DNA from 2 places in the Gordonia ajococcus genome. Region 2 is predicted to be linked to the other one. Evidence: predicted binding sites of a transcription regulator. Region 2 holds the regulator's gene; the other holds the start of a gene.
The links. Region 2 encodes LexA, which represses DNA repair genes until DNA is damaged. Its sites were predicted from a motif close to CGAACANNTGTTCG; they were not measured.
Positions count from the first base shown of each region.

Region 1: GAA2_RS14250 (HNH endonuclease signature motif containing protein) is a predicted target of LexA. The motif match lies at 2,965-2,978, and genes of this name have one in related genera.

Region 1 is NZ_CP052884.1:3,146,910-3,155,288, forward strand. It holds gene smc (chromosome segregation protein SMC) at 1-620, opposite strand, end outside; gene GAA2_RS14240 (acylphosphatase) at 665-946, opposite strand; gene GAA2_RS14245 (OsmC family protein) at 950-1,408, opposite strand; gene GAA2_RS14250 (HNH endonuclease signature motif containing protein) at 1,512-2,906, opposite strand; gene mutM (bifunctional DNA-formamidopyrimidine glycosylase/DNA-(apurinic or apyrimidinic site) lyase) at 3,094-3,954, opposite strand; gene rnc (ribonuclease III) at 3,967-4,707, opposite strand; gene GAA2_RS14265 (YceD family protein) at 4,700-5,401, opposite strand; gene GAA2_RS14270 (DivIVA domain-containing protein) at 5,444-6,292, opposite strand; gene coaD (pantetheine-phosphate adenylyltransferase) at 6,417-6,905, opposite strand; gene rsmD (16S rRNA (guanine(966)-N(2))-methyltransferase RsmD) at 6,966-7,526, opposite strand; gene ectA (diaminobutyrate acetyltransferase) at 7,691-8,218, shown strand.
Region 2 is NZ_CP052884.1:2,993,216-3,001,594, reverse strand. It holds gene GAA2_RS13530 (fructose-specific PTS transporter subunit EIIC) at 1-1,373, opposite strand, end outside; gene pfkB (1-phosphofructokinase) at 1,433-2,398, opposite strand; gene GAA2_RS13520 (DeoR/GlpR family DNA-binding transcription regulator) at 2,395-3,165, opposite strand; gene GAA2_RS13515 (phosphoenolpyruvate--protein phosphotransferase) at 3,300-5,000, shown strand; gene lexA (transcriptional repressor LexA) at 4,978-5,685, opposite strand; gene GAA2_RS13505 (LysM peptidoglycan-binding domain-containing protein) at 5,922-6,488, shown strand; gene nrdR (transcriptional regulator NrdR) at 6,588-7,055, shown strand; gene hrpA (ATP-dependent RNA helicase HrpA) at 7,029-8,379, opposite strand, start outside.

The DNA.
Region 1 (8,379 bases), 150 kb from region 2:
CGGCCGAGCGGCTTGAGCTGGCGTCGCAGTTCGGCCGTGAGGTCGGTCAGGCGCGCCAGGTTGGCCTGCATCGCGTCGAGCTTGCGGACCGCCTTTTCCTTGCGCTTGCGGTGTTTGAGGACGCCGGCCGCCTCCTCGATGAACGCGCGACGGTCCTCGGGACGCGACTCGAGGATCGCCGACAGACGACCCTGACCGACGATGACGTGCATCTCGCGGCCGATACCGGAATCGGAGAGCAGCTCCTGAACGTCCATGAGGCGACAGGTACTGCCGTTGATCTCGTATTCGCCCGCGCCGTCGCGGAACATGCGGCGGGTGATCGAGACCTCGGAGTACTCGATCGGGAGCGCGCCGTCGGCGTTGTCGATGGTGAGGGTCACCTCCGCACGTCCCAGCGGCGGACGTCCGGAGGTGCCGGCGAAGATCACGTCCTGCATCTTGCCGCCGCGCAGCGCCTTGGCGCCCTGCTCGCCCATGACCCAGGTCAGGGCGTCGACGACATTGGACTTACCGGAGCCGTTGGGGCCGACGACGCACGTGATACCCGGCTCGAAGCGCAGGGTCGTCGCCGAGGCGAACGACTTGAAGCCCTTCAGGGTCAGGCTTTTGAGGTGCACGACGGTACAGAGTACTCACCATCGCGATGGGTTTCGGGCAACGCTCACCGTTCGAGGAAGCCGGTCAGGTCTCCGCGCGCGGGGTCGAGGCTGTCGACGACGAGATCGACCCGCCCCGGGGTCTCTCCCGACCGGAGCGCGTCGAGCAGCTCCAGGACTTTGTCGCGGGACCCCTCGGCCACGACGTGCACGCGTCCGTCGGGCTGATTGGACGCGTAACCGACCAGACCGAGCTCCAGCGCCCGTGACCGCGTCCACCACCGGAACCCCACGCCCTGGACGTGTCCGTGGACGAACGCGGATAACCGGACGGGGTCGGCACTCATGACTCAGTCCGTCACGATCTTCAGGTCGACCTCGGCGCCGGCCTTGATGGTGCGGCCGACCGTGCACACCGCGTCGATGGCGCGCTCGACGACGACGAGCAGCCGCTGTGCGGCATCGGGGTCGAGTTCGGAGAGGTCGACCTCGAGGATCTCCTCGATCCGCGGGTACACCTCGTTCTCGCGGTCGGCGTCGCCGCTGACCCGGATGGTGGCGTCGTAGTCGTCGCCGAGGCGGCGCGACAGCGGCCGGTCCGAGGACAGGCCGGTGCAGGCCGCGAGGGCGATCTTGAGCAATTCGCCCGGCGTGAAGACGCCGTCGACGTCCTGCGAGCCGATCAGCACCTCGGCACCGCGCGAGCTGCGCCCGGTGTACCGGCGGGTCCCGGTGCGCTCGACCCAGAGGTCGGTGCGCGCGGGCTCCGCAGCCTGGGCCGGGGCGGCGGTGTTCTGTTCGATCGTCATGCTGGGATGAGTCCTCTCAGGCGGCGGGGCGGCGCTGGCACCGCAGACCATAGTAAGAGCCGGGGATCAGTAAAGATTCCCCAACCAGTCGCGCCCGACGTCGTCAGGCAGCTGCCGCCTCTCGGCTCGCGTTGCGTTCTTTCCATTCCCACACCGCGTAGATCACCTCGGTCGCATACCCGAGGTCGAGCTTGCCGCCACCCACAGGCACCGTCGCATCCGCCGCCACCCGCTCGTCCGGCGACCACTGCCCCGGCGCGCGTGTCGCGGGGCTCACGTCGATCACCGAACCACCCGGCCCGTGGAACGAAAAACGTTGCGACCCATGAGCGGTGATGCTGAACTCACCCCGATGCAGCGCACGGTGACAGCTTCCACACAACAGAATCAGGTTGTCCAACCCGGTCTCCCCACCGGCTGACCAGAACACCACATGATGGGCGTGCAGATGCCGTGTGCGTTCACAGCCGGGCATCTGACAGCACCGGTCCCTCACGAACAACGCCCTGACCAGTGCCCTGTTCGGCGTTCGCGACTTACGCCCCAGCCCCAGCAACGCCAACTTCCCTGGAGCTCCGGACACCCTGCTGGACAACACCTTCCGAACCGCAGCACCACAGTGCGCCTCCTCCAGTTCGGCCTCCGACAGCGCCGGCCCGTCATCGAGGTGGGCCTGTTCTCCACCCTCGTCGGTATGGATCAGGATCTCGGCTCCCGGCGCGAGATCAGGCATCGCGATCCCGTCGTGCACCATGTCGGCCATCGCCACCACCGCCGGCGCCAGATTCGACGGCACATTCCGCCACAGGTCCCGGCGATTCGCCGGCCTGACCTCGGAGTCCCGTTCACCATCCACGGTTTCCAACTCACCCGCAGCGTTCCGCGGAACGCTCGACACCGCGGGCAGATCCGCATCGTCGAAGGTCCGGGTGCGCTCGTACTCGGCACGGACCACACCGGCCAGGAACCGGGCACCATCAAGCGGAGACAACCTCAGCGACACAGACAAGGAGCCATCCGCATTCCACTTGCACCGGCCCGTCGACTCCGCCGGGGTGCGATTCTCCGGCTCGATGCCACGATCCCGATCGATCTGTCCCATCGCACGTACCGCCCGCTCCAGCTGCGACGCCGTGCACGACGACGCCAGGTTCACCAGCTCCTTCTCACGCAACGGGGTCGCCACCCGCGTCAGCGCCCGCACCTTCGAATACGACAACCGCCCCGCACCGAACGCCTGCCGAATCAGCGGTAACTCCGTCAGAGCCTTCGCCACCCGGACCTGCTCCTGCGCTGTGCGTTGAGAGACACCCGCCTTCCACGACAACCAGTGTGCGAGCGAATGAATACCCGGCCCCCTCCACGACTGCCGCTCATCCAACTCCGCAACCAGAGACAAGAACTCGGCCGTGAGCGCGGTGATCTGCGCGGCATAACCCAGCACTCTGCTTTCCAACGCCTCATCGGACAGAGACGCCGGATCCGCGCCATCGAACATCGACGACACATTCTCACCGTGCAATACCGAAACAGACACCCCAAGCCCCCCAGCTGTTCGAACGGATATGCGAACAACTTAGCGGCGCCCACCGACAAAACAGCTGGTCACGTCGCGTCGCGCGTTCCGCGGAACGCTCATCACGTTTCACCGGACGCGTCAGAGCTGCGCAGGAAGTGTCAGTGACTCAACGTGCACGGCGCCGAGGCACGGTCTGGCACTTCGGGCAGAAGTAAGAGCTGCGGTTCATGAACGATTCCCGGCGCATCAGCGTCCCGCACCGGCGGCACGGCAGCCCCTCGCGTCCGTAGGCGTTGAGCGAGCGTTCGAAGTAGCCCGACTGGCCGTTGACGTTGACGTACAGCGCGTCGAAGGACGTACCCCCGACCTCTACCGCCTCGGTCATCACCGCGGTCGCCGCATCGATCAGTTCGAGGAGCTTCTTGCGCGAGATCGTCTCCGCGATACGTGCGCCGTGCAGTCGCGCACGCCACAGCGCCTCGTCGGCGTAGATGTTGCCGACCCCGGAGATGACGGTCTGATCGAGCAGGACGCGCTTGATCTCGGAGTGCTTGGCCCGCATCCGGGTCACCACTGCTGCCGCGTCGAAGGCGGGATCGAACGGATCGGGCGCGATGTGCGCGACCGACACCGGGATGTCGTCCACATAATCGTCGAGATGCCATCCGCCGAACGTGCGCTGGTCGACGAAGCGCAGTTCGTTGTCGTCGTCGAGGGTGGCGCGGATGCGGAGGTGGGTGTGGTCGGGTGCCCCATTGCGGGCGATGAGCATCTGTCCGCTCATGCCTAGGTGTACGACCAGGGCGACACGATCGGCGTCGTCGGCGAGGTCGATCCACATGTACTTGCCGCGGCGCCGCACCCCGGTGACGTGTTTGCCGGCCAGACGTCCGATCAGATCGGGTTCACCGCCGACATGACGACGGGCGGCACGCGGGTGCAGTACCTCGACCGACGTCACCGTCCGCCCGGTCAGGTGCTTCTCGAGACCCATTCGCACGGTCTCGACCTCGGGTAGTTCAGGCATGTACGCCGAATCTCAGGACGCAGCGGTGTCGGACGCGGCAGCGCGTTCGGTGAGTGCCGTCCACGCGAGGGCCGCCGCCTGCTGCTCGGCCTCTTTCTTGGTGCGTCCGACGCCCTCGCCCAGGTTCTCCCCCGCGACCATCGCGATCGCGGTGAACTCCTTGTTGTGGTCCGGTCCGGTGGACGAGATCTGGTACTGCGGCGGGCCGTAACCGCGTTCCGAGCTCAGCTCCTGCAGCGAGGTCTTCCAGTCCAGCCCCGCGCCGAGTTGCCCGGCCTTCTCGATGCGTTCGTCGAAGAGCCGCAGGATGATCCGCTGCGAGGTCTCCAGCCCGTGACTGAGAAACACTGCGCCGAACAGCGATTCGAGGCCGTCCGCGAGGATCGAGTCCTTGTCGCGGCCGCCGGTCATCTCCTCGCCGCGGCCGAGATACAGGTACTTGCCCAGGCCGCCCTCGTCGCCGAGCCCCCGCGCCACGTCGGCGAGCGCGTGCATGTTCACCACGCTGGCACGGATCTTGGCGAGCTCACCCTCCGGGCGGTCCGGGAATCGGAGGTACAGGCGTTCGGTGATCACCACACCGAGAACGGAGTCCCCGAGGAACTCGAGGCGCTCGTTGGTCGGCAGCCCGCCGTGCTCGTAGGCGTAGGAGCGGTGCGTGAGCGCCAGTGTCAGAAGGTGTTCGGGGATGTCGGTGTCGAGAGCGGCGAGTAGCGCGGCACGACGACCGTCCTCGCGAGTGGTCTCAGTCACGACGTTCCTGATCGCCCGGTTTGTCCCCGTCCGACGTGTCCCCGTCCGACGTGTCGCCGTCCGGCTTGTCGTCGCCGGTGAGCTCGGAGAACTTGTTCGCGAGACCGGCCCACCGAGGGTCGATCAGCTCGTGCGCGTGGCCGGGTTCGGCGACCGCCAACCGGATACCGCACACCTGGCAGAGCCCGGGGCAGTCCGGTGAACACAGCGGCGACATCGGGAGTTCCAACGCCACCGCGTCGATGATCGCCTGTTCGAGATCGATGCGGTCGTCGACGATGCGGTGCACATCGTCTTCCTCGGTAGTCTGCTCGGTCACACTGTCCGGGTACGCGAACAGTTCGGTGAGGAACACCGTCACCGTGCCGTCGATCGGCTCGAGGCAGCGCGAACACTGCCCCGCGGTCTCGCCGCACGCGGTGCCGGTCACCAGGATTCCCTCGCTCACCGACTCGAGCCGGAGGTCGAGATCGACGTCCGAGCCGGCCGGGATGCCGATCATCTCGACTCCGAGCTTGTCCGGGGTCGCCACCGTCCGGTGCACCTCTGACATGGTGCCCGGGCGACGACCCAGCGACCGGACGTCGAGGACGAAGGGATCGCGCCGTGGCGCGGAATCGGGACCGTGCGACGGTTCTGATGTCACAGCATGATCAGACACAAACTGCACCATACGCTCGCGATCGCGAATCATCGACTGACGCCACCGTGTGTGCCGGGTCGGTCGCCCGACCGGTCAGACCGCCAGCGGGGATCCCTGGTCACGGTCGTAGGAGTTCCGGGTCGACGTCTCGCGCGACCGCGAGTGGTCGCCGCGCGAGTCGCGTGCCGCATCGTCCACGCTGCGTGGGTATTCGACGTAGTCGTGCATGCCGGCGCCGGTGCGCAGCTGGTGCCGTCCGCGGTTCACCGAACGCAGTGTGCCGGTGAGGATCTCCTCGAACTGGGCCAGCTTCTCGTCGACGTAGACGTCGCAGTCGCCACGCAGACGGTCCGCCTCGGCGTGCGCGGCGTCGATGATGCGCTCGGCCTCCGACTTGGCGGCGCCGACGACCTCGGTCTCGGAGACGAGGCGTTGCTGTTCGGCGATGCCGTCGGCCACCGACTTGTCGTAGGTGTTGTTCGCCGCGTCGATGGTGCGCTGCGCCTCGGCCCGTGCGCGTCCGGTGACGGCCTCGAATTCGCGGGCAGCACTCGTCTGGAGCCGGCGTGCCTCTTCGGTGGCATCCTCGACGAGCGAGTGCGAGTGCGAGCTCGCCTCGTCGACCATGCGATCGGCCTGAGCCTTGGCCTCGGACAGGATGCGGTCGGCCTCGGCCCGGGCGTGAGCGAGGACGGCCTCGGATTCGGAGTCGGCCTTGGCGACCGTGGTCTCGGCGTGCTCACGCGCATCACCGATGAGCGTGTCGCGCTGGTCGAGGACATCCTGAGCGTCGTCGAGCTCGCCCGGGATCGAGTCCTTGATGTCGTCGAGGAGTTCGAGCACGTCACCACGCGGCACGACGCAACCCGCGGTCATCGGCACACTCCGCGCCTCCTCGACAATCGCCACGAGCTCGTCGAGAGCCTCAAATACCCGGTACACAGCCACCCCAATCCGGCGCTTGCCTGTTTGCAACAGTTGGTGAATCTGTGACTATTGTGCCGAATGTTGCGCCTGTGATTAGTGAAGCGCGTGGGGTGTGTCGCAGATTTCCCCAGGTGATTCGTCAGACGGACCGCTCGCCGGTCAGCTTTGCCGTGAGGCGCTTGTGGATGTGCGACGACAAGAACGGCGCGACGTCGCCACCGAGCTTGGCCACCTCTTTGACGAGCGAACTCGAGACATGCGCGAACCGGGGATCGGTGAGAAGGAAGACCGTCTCCACATCTGCGAGCGCGCGGTTCATCTGGGCCATCGGAACCTCGTAGTCGAAGTCGACCGCCGACCGGAGGCCCTTGACGATCGTGTGGATCGACTCCTGCTTCAGATAGTCGACGAGAAGCCCTTCCCAGCGATCGACCCGCACGCCGGGCAGATCGGCACAATCCTCCTCGATGAGCGCGATGCGCTCCTCGACGCTGAACATCCCGCGCTTGTTGGGATTGACCACCACGGTGATGACCACCTCGTCGAAACACGCCGCGGCGCGTTCGACCACGTATCGGTGGCCAAGGGTGAAGGGATCGAAGGAACCGGGACACACTGCCGTCGTCATGGCCTGAACTTACCGTCAGGTCCTGCGCGTCAGTGTCGTCAGGAGCTGCGCGGCAGCGTCTCAGGCACCGGTGAACTCCCCCACCTCGACCCGGGTGTCGCCGTAGTTCTTGTCCACCAGCACCTCGAAGCCGGCGGGCCAGATCCGGCCGGTCGAGCGGGCGGAGCGCTCCACGACCACCAGGGCATCCTCGGCGAGCCGTGTCGCGGCCAGTCTGGTCAGGTCCTCGGAGAGCGCCGACGCGTCGACCGCGTACGGCGGGTCGGAGAACACGAGGTCGTACTTCCGTTCGGGCGGCGAGGACAGATAGGCGGACACCGGTCTCGTCAGTACCGTGGTCGACGAGGCGATGCCACAGACCTGCACATTGGCCCCGATGACCGCGGCCGCCTTCCGTGCCGAGTCGACGAAGGTCGCGCCGGCCGCTCCTCGCGAGACCGCCTCGATGCCGAGGGCGCCGGAACCGGCGTACAGATCGAGAACCCAGAGCCCGTCGAGATCGAATCGGGCGTCGAGGATGTTGAAGACCGACTCCCGCACACGATCGGAAGTGGGACGAGTTCCCTCGCCCGGAACGCGGAGCCGTCTCCCCCGTAGCTCGCCCGCGATGATCCTCGTCATGGGGCCATTCTGCCCTCCCGTGAAGCCCCGATGACATCCGTGGGTGACACTCTTGTGACTCACTTCACATTGCATGTCTGATCAGGTAGAAGGTAGGGGTTCGACGAGGCAATTTCCGCAGGTGGGTGACTTCCCCGACACGCGTTGTTAACGTCGATGGCGTTATGCGCCCTTCACAAACAAGAACGGCCCCAACAACTGTCCTTACCGTCGACTATCGGATGCCGACTGTCGCCGACGGTACCCGTCTCTGGGAAATCGCCTCGGACTCAAAGGTTCTCGACGTCAACTCGTCGTATTCCTATGTGCTGTGGTGTCACGACTTCGCCCAGACCTCGATCATCGCCGAAGTCGACGGCCGTCCGGTCGGTTTCGTCACCGGATATCGTCGCCAGAACGATCCATCCACCCTCATGGTGTGGCAGGTCGCCGTCGACGACTCGATGCGCGGACACGGCATCGCCGGGTCCATGCTGCACCACCTCTTCGATCGCGTGAACCGCCTCGGCATGGTGGCGATGCACACCACGATCAGTCCCGACAACATTCCGTCGCAGCGACTGTTCGAGTCGGTGGCGAAGGCTCGCGGCCTGCGTTTCGAACGCCGTGATCTGTTCGCCGCCAACGCTTTCCCGGACTCGCACGAGCCCGAGGACCTCTACATGCTGGAACCGGAGATCCCCGAGCCCTGAGCTCGCGCGTGATCCCTCAGCACCCCCGGACCGCGGCATAGCCCCTGACCGACGGTTTCCGGATGCGCAGTGCCGCAACATCGTTGGCACTGATCCACCACAGCGTCGCTGCGCGACGCCGCTTTTCGAGTTCATATCGCCGATGGGCACCGAACTCACGT
Region 2 (8,379 bases):
GGGACCGGGAGCCGCGAGATCCACAGACACGCGGCGCCGGCGATGAGACCGCCGATGAGTGCGCCGATGAAGCTGGCGCCGACGGAGAGGGACACGATGCCCGCGACGAAACCGGGGGCGATGCCGGGGCGGTCGGCGATGGCGAAGGAGATGTAACCGGCGAGGACCGGGACGGCGAGTCCCATCACCCCCGATCCGATCGCGAAACTCACCGCGCCGAGGTACTGCAGGAGCCCGCCGGACGGCAGATCCCAGACGCTGTTGTTGAGCGCGATGTAGACGGCGTCGTTCAGGGACCCGGCGCTGTCGAGGGTGCTGTTGGCGATCTCGTACCCGGCGAGCAGGAAGCCGAGCGCGATGAGCAGGCCGCCCGCCGCGACGAACGGGATCATGTAGCTGACACCGGTCATGAGTGCCTGACGAGTGCGCGCACCGAGTCCGACACCCGACGACGCGCCGGTCTCGGCGCCCTCGGTGCCGCCGTCGTCGGTCACCCGCGCCGCGTCCGGGTTCCGTCCGGCCGCAACGGCTTCGGCGATCATCGCATCGGGTTCGTTGATGGCTCGTTTGACGCCCGAGGCGATCACCGGCTTGCCGTGGAAGCGACCCTTGCCCTTCACCCCGATGTCGGTGGCGAAGATGACGGCGTCCGCGTTCGCGATGACCTCGGGGTCGAACGGCGTGGTGGCCGACGAGCCCTGGGTCTCCACCGCGAAGTCGACATCGGCACGGTCCGCGGCGTACCTGAGCGCGTCCGCGGCCATGTAGGTGTGCGCTATTCCGGTGGGGCAGGCGGTGATCGCGACGATGTGCGGCCGGTTCTGCGCCGGCGTCCGGGCGGTGACCGGGGTGTCCGTGGCCGGCGCCATCGGCGCTGCCGGGGAAGTGGTTGCGGTCGTGGTCTCGGTCTTCTTGGCGTCGGGATCGATGGCCTCGGTGACCAGTTCGATGATGCGTTCGTCGTTCTCGGCGGCGCGGAGGGACGCGACGAAGTCGGGGCGGACCAGCGAACGCGCCAGGGAGCTCAGCACTTTCATGTGCGCCGCCGCACCGCCCTCGGGGGCGGCGATGAGGAAGACGAGGTCGGCCGGCCCGTCGGGTGCCCCGAAGTCGACCTGGCGCGACAGTCGCGCCATGGCAAGGCTCGCCGTCGTCACCGATGCGGTGCGCGCGTGAGGGATGGCGATGCCGCCGGGGAGCCCGGTGGCCGACTTGGCTTCCCGCTCGAGTGCCGCGCGGGCCAGATCGGCGGGGTCGGTGGTCCGTCCGGCAGCGGCCAGGGCGTCGGCGAGGGTGGTGATGACGGCGGCGGGGTCTGCACCGGCGTCGACGTCGAGACTCACCGTCTGGGCGGTGATGATCTGCTCGGTCATGGGATGTCCTTCGGCATGGAGAGGGGCGGAGTGGTCGGGTGCCCGGTGGGGGATTCGGTTCAGTTCATCGGGGCGGCCCCGGAGAGTTCCGTGACCGTGACCCCGGACAGGTCGAGGTGGTGGGGGGTGGGGGAGGAGGTGCCCGCCAGTGCGGCGGCGGCCGAACCGTAGGCGACGGCGGACCGCAGACAGTCGGGAGCCGACGCGCCACGCGTCTGCGCGACGAGGAATCCGGCGAGGGAGGAATCACCCGCGCCGACGGTGCTGCGCGGAACGGTGGGTGGCGGCGTCGCGCACCAGACGCCCGCCGCGGTGGCGAGGACCGCGCCCCGTGCCCCGAGCGTGGCCAGCACGGCGCCGCCGATCTGCTCGACGAGCGCCGTGGACGCGGCGACGATGGGACGGAGGTCGTTGCGGGAGAGCGATTCCCGCAACTCTGCCGGATCGGTGCCGGTGAGTTCGGCGAGTTCGTCCTCGTTCGGCTTGATCAGGTCGACTCGTCCGGCGGCGGCCGCACGCAGCGGTGCTCCCGAGGTGTCCACCGCCACGCGGCAACCGGCGGTGACCAGGGCGTCGGCGACGGTCCGATACCAGTCCTCCGGTACGCCGGGCGGCAGTGATCCGCACAGCGTGACCCAGTCCGCGCCGTCCGCGTAGGTGCGGATCAGTGCGCTCAGCGCGGCCAGTTGAGCCGCCGTCAGGCTGACGCCCGGGGCATTGATCTTGGTGGTGGTGCCGTCGGCTTCGGCAATGGTCACGTTCGAGCGCACCTCGCCGTCCACGGGGACCGCGTCGTAGGGGAGTCCGAGCTCGTCGAGGGCGGCGAGCAGCGGGTCGCCCGCACGCGCCGGGAGCAGTGCCCGGGTCGGTAGTCCGGCGGCGGCGACGGTGCGGGCCACGTTGACGCCCTTGCCGCCCGGTTGGGCGCGGACCACACCGGCTCGCTGGACCTCGCCGCGCCGGAGCGGGGTGTCGAGTTCGAGGGTGCGGTCGACGCTGGGATTGGCTGTGACGGTGAGGATCATGCGATCACGACCTCGACGCCGCGGGCGGACAGGGCGGCCGAGAACCTCGGATCGATACCGGAGTCGGTGATCAGGACGTCGATGTCGTCGATGCCGGCGAATCCCGACAGCTCCTCGCGCTCCATCTTCGAACTGTCGGCGAGGACGACGACGCGTCGGGCCGCGGCAACCATCGCCGCCTTCACCGCCGCCTCGTCGGGGTCGGGCGTCGACAGACCGTGCGCTTCGCTGAGGCCGTTGGTGCCGATGAATGCGGTCGTCACGCGCAGCCGTCCCAGTGCGGCGACCGTCTCGGCGCCCACCGTGGCCTGGGTGAGTCCGCGGACGCGACCGCCCAGGGCGTGCAGACCGTCCGCATGGCGGCCGGCGAGCAACCCGGCGATCGGCAGGCTGTTGGTGATCAGCGTCAGATCGCGGTCCCGCGGCATGACCTCCGCGGCACGGAACGTGGTGGTGCCGGCGTCGAAGAGCACCGATCCGCCGTCGGGCGGCAGGAAACGGAGGGCGGCGCGGCCGATGGCGGCCTTCTCCTCGATCTGTTCGGTCTCCCGTTCGGCGATGCCGAGTTCACCGATCACCCGCATCACCTCGGGGCGGACGGCACCGCCGTGGACGCGCTGCAGGTGCCCGCCGCGTTCGAGAACGGCCAGGTCGCGCCGAACCGTCTCGCTGGTCACGTCGAACTTCGCGGCGAGCTCGGCGACCGAGGCGCGCCCTGCGACGCGAACCTCCTCGGCGATGGCCTGCTGTCTCTCCTCGGCGTACACACCGGCTCCGTTCTGATCGTTCCTGCTCACTCGGCCACCGCGAAATGTGGGAATATGTGGCTTTGAATGTTGTAGTAACTGTGTTTACGCCTTTTTATGTTGACAAGTCAAGCCAAATTTGTAACCGTGGTCACATGACGCAGATTCTGACGGGGACGCCGGTCGTCGGTGGTGTGGCTCATGGACCCGCACTGTGGCCGGGACGCCGTCCCGACCACAGTGCGGAGGCGCTCGGCGCCGGTGTCGAGATCTCCGAGGACCAGCGCCCGGAGGAGGTCGCACGATTCACTGCGGCGGCAGGCGTCGTCGCCGCGCGACTCCGTGAGCGCGCGTCGCAGAACACCGGCGTCGCCGCGGAAGTACTCGCCGCCACCGCCGGACTCGCGGAAGACCGCGGCTGGATCGGTGCGGCGTCGGCCCTGATCGCCAGGGGTACGCCGGCACCGTCGGCCGCCGTTGCCGCCACCGAACAGTTCGCCGCGGTGTTCACCAAGCTGGGCGGCCTGATGGCCGAGCGGGTCACGGACCTCAACGACGTCCGCGACCGCGTGCTCGCCGAGCTCCTGGGACTGCCCGAACCCGGGTTGTCCACGCCGGAGGTGCCCTCGATCCTGCTGGCCGACGACCTCGCACCCGCCGACACGGCCGGCCTCGACCCCACCACCACGATTGCCCTCGTGACGCGACTGGGTGGGCCCACCAGCCACACCGCGATCATCGCCCGTCAGCTCGGCATCCCGTGCGTCGTCGCGGTGTCCGGACTCGTCGGGATCGATGCGGGTACGGCGATCCTCGTCGACGGCACCACGGGTGAGATCGCCGTCGACCCCGATGACACCGCCGCGCGAGCCCGAGTCGAGGAGTATCGGCGTCACGCCGCTCGCGTCGCCGGATGGTCGGGTCCGGGTCGCACCGGCGACGGGGTGGAGGTGGCGATCCTGGCCAACGTCGCCGACGGGTCGTCGGCCCGCGCAGCAACCGATCACCCGGTGGAGGGTGTCGGACTGTTCCGTACCGAATTGGCCTTCCTCGAGCGCGCCGAGGAGCCTTCGGTCGACGAGCAGGCGGGCATCTATCGCGAGGTGCTGGACGCTTTCGACGGCCGCAAGGTGGTCATCCGCACCCTCGACGCCGGCTCGGACAAGCCGCTGCGCTTCGTGACCCATCCCGACGAGGCCAACCCGGCACTCGGTGTGCGCGGCGATCGAATCGCCTTGGCGCACCCCGAGATCCGCGCGCGCCAGCTCGACGCGATCGCCCGGGCGGCGCTGGAGGCCGACGCGCAGCCGTGGGTCATGGCCCCGATGATCGCCTCACCCGCCGAGGCGGCGACATTCGCCGCGCAGGTGCGCGAGCGTGGACTCGTCGCCGGTGTGATGATCGAGGTTCCCGCCGCGGCGATCCTGGCCCCGGCGATCCTGGCCGAGGTGGACTTCGTCTCGATCGGCACCAATGACCTCACGCAGTACACGATGGCCGCTGACCGAATGTCCGCCGAGCTCGCATCGCTGACCGATCCGTGGCAGCCGGCCGTGCTGCATCTCGTCGCAACGGTCGCCCGGGCCGGACGTGATCAGGGCAAACCGGTGGGCGTCTGCGGAGAGGCCGCGGCCGATCCGCATCTCGCCTGCGTGCTGGTCGGACTCGGGGTGACCTCGTTGTCGAGCGCTCCCGTCGCGGCGCCCGCGGTCGGCGCCCGGCTCGGCGCGGTCACCCTGGCAACCTGCGAAAACGCGGCGGCGGCCGCGCTGGCCGCCACCGATCCGGCTGCAGCTCGCGCGGCGGTCGCCGCGGTACTCGACAGTGACGAGGTCAGACTCGCCTCATCACGGTGACGACCTTGCCGAGGATGACGGCCTCGTCGCCCGGGATCGGGTCGAACAACTCGTTGTGCGGCATCAGCCAGACATGACCCTTCTGGCGTTTGAAGGTCTTGACCGTGGCCTCGCCGTCGATCATCGCGGCCACGATGTCGCCGTTGTCGGCCACGTTCTGCTGGCGGACGACGACCCAGTCGCCGTCGCAGATCGCGGCGTCGATCATCGACTCGCCGACGACCTTCAGCAGGAACAGCGATCCCTCGCCGACGAGCTCCCGGGGGAGTGGGAACACGTCCTCGACGGCTTCCTCGGCGAGGATCGGTCCGCCTGCGGCGATCCGGCCGAGCACCGGTACGAAAGTGGGTTCGGGCAGTGCTCCGCCGGTCGGCGAGGTCGGCGTCGGGGGTTCGCTCGGCGCGATGTTCACCGCCCGCGGACGGTTGGCATCACGTTTGAGAAGGCCCTTGCGTTCGAGCGTCCGCAGCTGATGGGCGACCGAGGAGGTCGAGGTGAGACCCACCTCGTCACCGATCTCGCGGATGCTCGGCGGGTAACCGCGTTCTCGCACGGATTTGCGGATCACCTCGAGAACTCCGCGCTGCCGCGGCGTCAGCGACGCCTCGGCAGCCGCCATGTCCGCCGGGGTGACGGGCTCGTCGGCGCCCCGCGCTCCGGTGCGCTTACCGCCGTCATCGCTCATGATCGGGTTCCTCTCGATTCCGAACGTGCTGGTAGATCGCTTGTCTTTCGACGAGCCTAGCCGAGAACGCCGACCGCATCAAACATTTGTTCGACGTGTCGCGAGACAATTGTCGGAGTGCCGTGCTACAAATCGAACATCAGTTCATCGAACGGATGATCGACATTCGAACAGTTCGACCGGGACGACGCGGTCCCACTCACGAACACCGTTCGACCGGATACACGGAGGGCACCATGCGCACCGCCACTCTCATCGACCCCGTCCACCTCGACCCCGCCCGGCACGACCCCGCCCGGCACGGCGGTCCCGTCCGCGGCGACGTCCTGGAGCGTCCGCGCCCGACACGTCGGGGAGACGCCCGGCGGCCCGTCGACAACCGTCCGGTGCCGGAATCGGCGGTCCGGGTCCGCCGCGTCGCGTCCACCCAGTGCGCGTCGCCGGTGGGTATGCGCGGTCGTGGACCGGTGGTCCCGGCGTGGCGTCCCGCCGAGGCGGCTCCCGCGGCCGTCATCCGCCGGCGTCGCCGCACGGCGACCGCTGTCCTCGCCGGCGTCGCGCTCGCCCTGGCCGTGTGGGTCATCGCGGTCGTCGGCCAGAACTACGCCGCGTCGGTCACGCCTGCCGCGGTCGGCACCGAGGTCGTGCACGTTCGGTCGGGTGACTCGCTGAGCACGATCGCCTCGCGGGTCGCCCCCGAGATGCCGCGTGAGGCCGTCGTCGACGAGATCATCCAGCTGAATGACCTCGCGTCGAGCGGGCTGCGCGTCGGCCAGCCGCTCCTCACCCCCCGGTACCACTGAGGCCGGGCGGTATCCTCGATGCCACAGGGACCAGCCGAGCACCGGCCCGGCATGCGGCGCGGCTGCATCAGAGCGTCCCGTGACCTGCGTGAGGATACGATGCGCTGCCCCTTCTGCAAGAACGACGACACCAAGGTCATCGACTCGCGTGTCGCTGATGAGGGGCAGGCCATCCGGCGCCGCCGCTCCTGCGTGGAGTGTGGGCGACGCTTCTCGACCGTGGAGAGTGCGGTCCTCTCGGTGGTGAAACGCAACGGCGTCACCGAACCGTTCAGTCGCGAGAAGGTGATGCGAGGTGTCCGGCGCGCATGCCAGGGGCGCCACGTCGCCGAGGACGCTCTCGCCCAGCTCGCCCAGCAGGTCGAGGACACCGTCCGCGCCAGTGGTTCGGCCGAGATCCCCAGCAATGAGGTGGGACTCGCGATCCTGAAGCCGCTGCGGGACCTCGACGAGGTCGCCTACCTGCGCTTCGCGTCGGTGTACCGGTCCTTCGACTCCCTCGAGGACTTCCAGCGCGAGATCGACGACCTCCGGGCCGCTTCAGCCGAGTCGGTCAAGAGTTCGTAGGACCCGCTTCTCCGACACCGGGAACGCGGTGCCCAGCCGTTCGGCGAACAATCCGACCCGCAGCTCCTCGACGAGCCACTGCGCCTCGTCGTTGACGTGCGCTTTCCGGTGTTCGGGTACCTGGGCCAGCCGCTGCGCCCACCGTTCGGTCACGCGGTCGATCACGGCGACTCCGGCCTGATCTCGCGCGGCGGAAGCCGGGAGTGCCGTCAACCGTGCCTCGGCGGCCGCGAGGTAGCGCGGCACGTTCTCCAGATGATGTCGCGGAGTGGCGGCCACGAATCCGTCGAAGACGAGGTTGTCGAGTTGTTCGGCGACGTCGTCGGCGGCGAGCGAACCCGCATGACGGTCGATCGCGGCGCGTACCGGCGCCACCGAGCCGAGCGACTCCACCGCGAGAGAGAAATACTCCGGAGCCGACTCGGTGATCCGTGGACGGATCTTCTCCGTCAGGGTGCGAAACGCCTCGGGTGAACGCACGGCGGACGCGGTCCCGGCGTGAAGGCCGGCGACGACGTCGCGGATCGCCCGGCGTGTGCAGTCGGCCAGCAATGTATCGAGATCCGCATAGGGACTCTGGCTCAACGCCAGCCGGCCGGCGGCGCCGAGCGAACTCGCCACGCGCCGGTGCAGTGGCGGGATCGCCAGGTCGAGGAGCGCGACGATCCCCCTCTCCGCCAGGCGATCTCGGGCCTGCTCCGACACCGCGTCGATCACGACCACCCCGCGTGTACGTCCGGCGTCGTCGGTGATCGCGTCGACGGTCGGGTACCTGGTGAGGCGCTGACCGGCGATGTCGACGGTCCGCTGCGCGGCGAGAGTGCCGATGCCGTCGTCGGTCCAGCTGCGATACAGCGTGCGTTTCACCGTCTTCGACGCCGCGGGCGTCGTCGCACGCTGAAGCTCGTCGATCGAGTCGGCACGCGCGGTGATCCGTCCGTCGTCGTCGGCGACCGCGAAATGCATCCGCAGATGGAGGGGAATCCGGTCGAGGTCGAAATCGGCGGCGGTGACCGTCATCTGGGTGATCGTGGTGAGTTCGCGGGCGAGCCCGACCGCGAGCGGTTCGCTGCGAGGCGTGAGACGGGCCAGCGCCAGGTCGGCGAACCGCTGGGCGGGGGACATCGACTTGCGCAACCTCTTGGGCAGCGATTTCACCAGTGCGGTGGCCAGTTCCGACCGCATCCCGGGCACGGACCAGTCGAAGCCCGCCGACCGGACGTGGGGCAGCAGTGCGCGCGGGATGATCACGGTGACACCGTCATCGGGTGCGCCGGGTTCGAACCGGTAGCGGAGCTCGAGTCGGGTGTCGCCCTGCTGCCAC